2 regions of the Bacillus sp. PK5-006 genome follow, and region 1 is predicted to be linked to the other one. Evidence: riboswitches for the same ligand, from Rfam matches in the RefSeq annotation. Region 1 holds a riboswitch; the other holds the start of a gene.

What was found. A riboswitch is a leader RNA that binds a small molecule or an ion and turns the genes downstream of it on or off. The one in region 1 is predicted to bind S-adenosylmethionine.
Region 2: another riboswitch for S-adenosylmethionine. It lies ahead of M1D84_RS11285 (DUF2292 domain-containing protein); the one in region 1 lies ahead of M1D84_RS01175 (sugar ABC transporter substrate-binding protein).

Annotation. Positions count from the first base shown of each region.
Region 1 covers NZ_CP096414.1:242,262-245,678, forward strand. The annotation lists gene M1D84_RS01170 (DUF1565 domain-containing protein) at 309-1,736, shown strand; SAM riboswitch class I at 1,834-1,943, shown strand; gene M1D84_RS01175 (sugar ABC transporter substrate-binding protein) at 2,114-3,232, shown strand; gene M1D84_RS01180 (sugar ABC transporter ATP-binding protein) at 3,302-3,417, shown strand, end outside.
Region 2 covers NZ_CP096414.1:2,180,111-2,183,527, reverse strand. The annotation lists gene M1D84_RS11300 (dihydroorotate dehydrogenase) at 1-358, shown strand, start outside; gene pyrF (orotidine-5'-phosphate decarboxylase) at 330-1,034, shown strand; gene pyrE (orotate phosphoribosyltransferase) at 1,042-1,680, shown strand; SAM riboswitch class I at 1,848-1,950, shown strand; gene M1D84_RS11285 (DUF2292 domain-containing protein) at 2,067-2,171, shown strand; gene M1D84_RS11280 (phosphoadenylyl-sulfate reductase) at 2,217-2,918, shown strand; gene M1D84_RS11275 (inorganic phosphate transporter) at 2,932-3,417, shown strand, end outside.

The DNA.
Region 1 (3,417 bases):
TCTATTCTATACCTTCACAAAATATTAGCAATAGGTTTTCTGGAATTCAGACAAGAAAAATCTGTTAAAGCGCTTTCCTTCTCTCTGCTGTCAGTTTGACTTCTGTCACCCCTTTTTAAAAAAGAAATAAAATCCAAATGCATTATTAACTGATTAATCTGACAATTTAAAAACGAATGGTTTTCCTGTAAGATATTCTTTCAACCATACACCTTTTGACTAGTACATTGCAAGGGACATCGTCATATTTTAATCCTCTTTTTTTTAACCGATAAAGGAAGAAGAGAAGAGAAAGGAGCAATAACAAGATGAAACGAGCGATACCAGGTATTTTACTCATTTTATTCATGACCGTGATCAGCTTTGGCTGTCAGGCGATGACAGATGAGGCTGGCGCTAAGCAAAGCACAGCCTATTACGTAGCGGTAAACGGAAACGACAAAAACCCGGGCACAAAGCAAAAACCTTTCCGCACGTTGAAAAAAGCAGCAAGTATGGCGAAGGCTGGGGCAACCATTTACATGAGAGGCGGTACATACAAAGAAAAATTGATTGTCCGCCATTCAGGAACAAAGAAAGCGCCCGTTGTCTTTCAAGCTTACGGAAAAGAAAAACCTGTAATTAGCGGGGCTTCCCTTAAAGGAAATCAAGCCGATGGAGGACTTGTCACGATCGATCAAAAAAGCTACATCACCCTCAAAGGCCTGACTGTAGGACATCTTAAGACGAATCAAGAAGATTTGACACCAGTTGGTATTTTCATCAAAGGAAGCGGTAAAGGCGTCAAACTGCTTAATAACCGAGTGTATGACATTCAGACGAAACATAAAAATGGAAATGCACATGGAATTGCTGTCTATGGGACAAAAGCTCCTGCAGCGATTGAAGACATTGAAATCAAAGGAAATACCGTTGAAAAATTAAAGCTGGGCTTCAGTGAAGCGCTTGTGCTAAATGGAAACGTCAAAAAGTTCCGTGTGACACATAACACGGTCCGGCACACTGATAATATTGGCATTGATTTAATTGGTTTTGAGAACGTAGCACCCTCCAAAAAGTATGATCAAGTGAGAAATGGGGTCGTCTCTAGAAACAAAGTATATGAAATTACGAGTGCAGGGAACCCAGCCTATGGCAGCGACATCTCCGCTGGCGGAATTTATGTTGATGGCGGAAAAGACATTGTGATCGATCATAACATCTCACATCACAATGATCTGGGGATTGAAGTCACAAGCGAACATAAAGGAAAAATGGCAGACCACATCCGCATCGAACACAATCAAGTATATTTAAACCGTTATACAGGCATTTCTATTGGCGGCTATGATAAGAAGCGGGGCGGTACAACCAATACGACGATTTCACATAATATTTTGTACAAAAATGACACAGCCGGCTTAGAAGGCGGTCAATTGCTAATGCAGTATCAAGCAGTGAACAATCGAATCACGAATAATATCATGTCAGCTAGTGCCTCGCATTACTTGGTCGTGAATTTTTATCAAGTGAACCAAAAGAATACCTTCCAGAAGAACGTTTATGATGACCGAAAAGGTGCGAAAGCATCACAGTGGATTTGGCGCGGGAAATGGATGGAAGGCTACAAAACGTATCTCTCTAAAAGCGGTCAAGATAAAGGATCAGCACATCTCAACCCACAATTTGTGAATGAGAAAAAATATGATTTCCGTCTGAAGAAATCATCACCTGCGAAGAAAATCATCGGAAGTTGATGATATTTTATAAATTTTCAAAAAAGTCATTGACATTGATGTGACATCACATTAAAGTAAAGAAGACATTTCAACGAAAACAAATTTCATAACGGATCTCTTATCAAGAGAGGCAGAGGGACTGGCCCTATGACGCCCAGCAACCGTTTCTATTTTAGAAATTGGTGCTAATTCCTGCAAAGCTGTTACAGCTTTGACAGATAAGAGAGGAAGACTTCCCGATACATGTTTCATGCAACGGTGATCAAGCCTCTCTTTCAAAGAGAGGCTTTTTTTCGTCTCTTTTTCGAATCAAATGCCTGTTTTACAGGCGTATTTCCACTTTTTTACCTAGTTTTCCGATGTGAAAAATAAAAACAACTTGAGGAGGAACAGCAATGAAGCGTAAGCATTTTACATCATTTCTTGTCTTATTAACGGCATTAACCGTCCTGTTAACAGGCTGCGGCACCGGATCAAGTGCAGGCTCAAAGGCAAATACGAACGAAAAGGTTTCCTTTGACAATGTACCGAAGCGATTTGCAAAGGGACAGGGGGCAAAAATTAAAGTCATCCGCAAAATTGGCGGAGACGATCATACAGCTCAATTTTTAGCTGGGACCAAGGCAGAAGGGGAAGCACTCGGCTTTACGGTGGATGTCTACACCGCAAATGGAGATACAGCGAAGTTCCATGATGCCATTTCTCAGGCGCTTGAAGAAAATTATGATGGCTTTATCATCTCTCACGGGGACGACGATGCGACAGTCGCTGATGTGAAAAAGATCACAGCGAAAGGCATTCCAGTTGTAGCATTTGATTCGAATCCTAAGCTGAAGGACATCAAAGGGGTCACAGTGACGTCTCAAGATGACGAACAATTAGCAAAAAAATCATTAGACGCGCTCGTGTCTGATTTCAAAGGAAAAGCAAATATTGCATACCTGTGGGTAGATGGATTCCCGCCAATGGTGAGACGAAATAAGGTCTATCAAGAAACGCTGAAACAACATTCAGGGATCAAGGAGCTTGACCGCTTTGGTATTGCCTCCTCTGATACGTCTGTTCAAACGCAAAATGCAGTAGCAGCCATGCTGAATAAGTATCCAAAGGGCAAGCTGGACGCTATTTTTGCCACATGGGATGCCTTTGCCATTGGGGCAGCAAGAGCGTTAAAGGAAGCAGGAAGAACAGAAGTGAAGATTTATGGGATTGATGTGTCAAATGCGGATCTTCAAGAAATGACGGCGAAGGACAGTACGTGGAAGTACACAGCCGCGGTTGATCCGAAGCTTATCGGTGCAGTCGACGTGAGGATTCTTGCGAAGAAAATAGCTGGTGAGAAAACACCATCTTCCTATGACCTTGAGGCCTCTCTCATCTCGCAAAAGCAGCTTCAGCAAGCAGGAAAAGCCATTAACATGGTCAATCTTGCAGACGAAGTGAAGGGATTCGGTTCATCGACTGCTTTTGAGGAAGATTGGATGAAGACCTTGAAGAAGCATTATACAAAATAAGCGACGTGCACTCTCTTTTCATAGAGGGTGTTTCGTTTTTCAGATGATATCAAGAGAAGGAGGACACCTATGACAGCGCCGCTTGTTCGTATGAAAAATATTTCAATTGAATTCCCAGGGGTCAAAGCGTTAGATCAAGTGAATTTCACATTAAAAAAAGGGACGGTCCATGCACTGATTGGAGC
Region 2 (3,417 bases), 1.8 Mb from region 1:
AATAGGGATGCGTTTAGATTTAAAAACGGGGAAACCCATCCTTGCCAATAAAACAGGCGGATTATCAGGACCAGCTGTCAAACCTGTCGCTGTACGTATGGTGCATGAGGTGAGTCAAGCGGTTTCTATTCCGATTATCGGGATGGGCGGAGTGCAAAGTGCTGAAGATGTACTTGAATTTTTACTAGCAGGTGCAAGTGCAGTCGCTGTCGGTACAGCGAATTTTGTGAATCCATTTATTTGCCCGGAAATCATTGAAGAGCTGCCAAATGTGTTAGCAGCATATGGTTATTCATCTGTAGAGGAATGTATCGGAAGGAGCTGGAAACATGAAGCACTTGCCCATCATCGCGCTTGATTTTCCATCAGGGCAGGACGCGCTTGCCTTTTTAGATCCCTTTGAAGGGACACCATTATTTGTGAAGGTCGGCATGGAGCTGTTTTACCAAGAAGGACCTGCCATCCTTGATGCGCTGAAAGAAAAAAATTGCCGCATTTTTCTCGATCTAAAATTACATGACATTCCAACAACGGTGCAAAAAGCGATGAACCGGCTTGCCGCACTTGGCGTTGATTTGGTCAATGTGCATGCTGCTGGCGGGAAACGAATGATGCAGGCTGCATTAGAGGGACTTGAAAGCGGGACTCCTGCTGGACAAAGCCGTCCGGGCATTATTGCAGTGACCCAGCTGACTAGTACGTCAGAAGACATGATGAGAAACGAATTACTCATTGACCGTCCGCTGCAAGAGACTGTGATCCGGTACGGACAATTAGCATATGAAAGTGGACTGGACGGTGTTGTTTGCTCTGTTCATGAATCTAAAGCACTTCATGAACATATCTCACCCTCTTTTCTCACTGTAACGCCAGGGATTCGCTTACCGAATGATCAAACCGATGACCAAAAGCGTGTGGCGACACCTGCCTATGCAAAAGAGCAAGGTGTTTCACAAATCGTTGTCGGGAGATCAATCACAAAAGCTGATAAACCAATAGAAGCCTATCATCAAATTTTGAAAGAGTGGGAGTGACTGCCAGATGAAATCAAAAATCGCGAAACATCTATTACAAATCAAAGCGGTCTCATTAAAACCAGACGAACCGTTTACATGGGCGAGCGGTATAAAATCACCGATCTATTGTGATAACCGCCTCACATTATCATATCCAGAAGTCAGACACGACATTGCGGAAGGTCTAAAAGATTTGATTCTCACTCATTTCAAGGGAGCAGAGGTTGTCGCGGGTACTGCAACAGCAGGCATTCCGCATGCGGCATTAGCAGCAGACCGCTTGAACATCCCGATGTGTTATGTCAGAAGTAAGCCGAAAGCACACGGCAAAGGAAATCAAATTGAAGGGGCCGTATCGAAAGGCCAAAAGGTTGTCGTCGTCGAAGACCTTATCTCCACAGGAGGCAGTGTGCTGGAAGTGGTTGCTGCTCTTCAAGCTGAGGGCTGCGAGGTACTAGGAGTTGCCGCAATCTTCACATACGGACTGCCAAAAGCAGCGGCCGCTTTTCAAGAAAAAAATATTCCATATGTCACCCTGACAGACTATGACACATTGACAGACGTGGCACTTGAACTGAAAGCGATTGAGCCGTCTGCGATGAACAAACTAAAACGCTGGAGACAAGACCCTTCCTCTGAATCTTGGATGGAAGAAACGGTCTGAAAAGTCAAAGTCCATCGTTAACAATTTTAAAGCTGTGCCTGCCCGCACGGCTTTTTTATTTGGGTAAAAATAGTAAAATAGACTCAAATTTTAATAAAAACTAATCCTATCAATAAAGTCGGGTTGACTTTTGTTTGAATTGTGTTAATATTTAAGACAAATTGAAACTCTTATCCAGAGAGGTGGAGGGACTGGCCCGATGAAACCCGGCAACCTGCGATTTGCAAGGTGCTACTTCCTGCAAAATGATTCTATTTTGAAAGATAAGGAAATTGTGAGCTTCCTCATCTTTCTTTCGGACTGAAAGAAAGTTTTTTTATTTTAACGGTGAGGAGGAAGAGGAGATGGAAGTGAAACAAAATCAGGATGAGGACTTAGTAAAGCATATGCAAGAACTGATTGGGGATATGAAATTCGGTTCAATTACGTTAATTGTTCAGGACGGTCAAGTGATTCAAGTGGAAAAAAACGAAAAAATTAGATTAAAGTAGTGCGGAAAATAGCAATATGAGCGGTACTCCGGAAGGGGAGAAATCATGTTAACTTATGAAAATTGGCAAGAGCCGTCCATTACATTTCAAGAGGATGATTTGTATAAAGGAGCCCTGTCTGTACTGAAATGGGCGTACGGTCATTATGGTGACCAGCTTGTATATGCGTGCAGCTTTGGGATTGAGGGCATCGTTCTGATTGATCTGATTGCAAAAGTAAAAAAAGATGCGAGAATTGTCTTTTTAGATACAGGTCTGCATTTTAAAGAAACTTACGACACAATTGATGCGGTAAAGGAAAGATATCCGGGTTTAGATATTGTACTGAAAACGCCTGAGCTGACGGTTGAACAGCAAAATGAGCAGCACGGTGATCAATTATGGAAAACAGATCCTCAAAGCTGCTGTCATATGCGTAAGGTCATTCCTTTGCAAGAAGCCCTATCTGGTTATCCAGCATGGCTTTCTGGTTTAAGAAGAGAGCAGTCACCAAAACGAGCAGGGACGAATTTCTTAAATAAGGATGAAAAATTCAAATCAGTGAAAGTATGTCCGCTCATCCATTGGACGTGGAAGGACATATGGAGATATGCATCTAGAGAGGAACTTACTTATAATCCGCTGCATGACCAAGGATATCCAAGTATCGGCTGTGCACCGTGTACACAGCCAGCATTTACTGCAGATGATCTTCGTTCTGGCAGATGGTCAGGCACAGCAAAGACAGAGTGCGGATTACATGAGTAAGGGAGTATAATGTATGGAAATCGCCGCAATTTTATTTAGTCTATTCTTTGCTTTAAACATAGGCGCAAGCGGAGCAGCTGCTTCTATGGGCATTGCGTATGGATCAGGTGCCATTCAAAAGCCCATTTATGCGCTCAGTTTTTGTGCAGTTGGGATTTTAGCAGGTTCAGTGATTGGCGGCGGTGAGGTCGTCAAAACGATCAGCTCTGGTATTATGCCAGAATCAGTCATTACACTTGAAATCGTTTGTATTATCATTGGTTCTGCTGCACTATCACTTTTCATAGCAAATCTGATGGCGATTCCTTTATCAACAAGTGAGGTCACAGTAGGGGCTGTAGTTGGTGTAGCAGTCGCATATAAAGTTTTGTTTGTGAAATCCATTTTAATGATTGTGGCATTTTGGGTCATCATCCCGCTTTTCGCCTTTCTTTTTACCTTTGCTGTCGTCAAAATCATCAGAATGTTCCCTAAACGGAAGCTGTCTAAAAAAGGCACA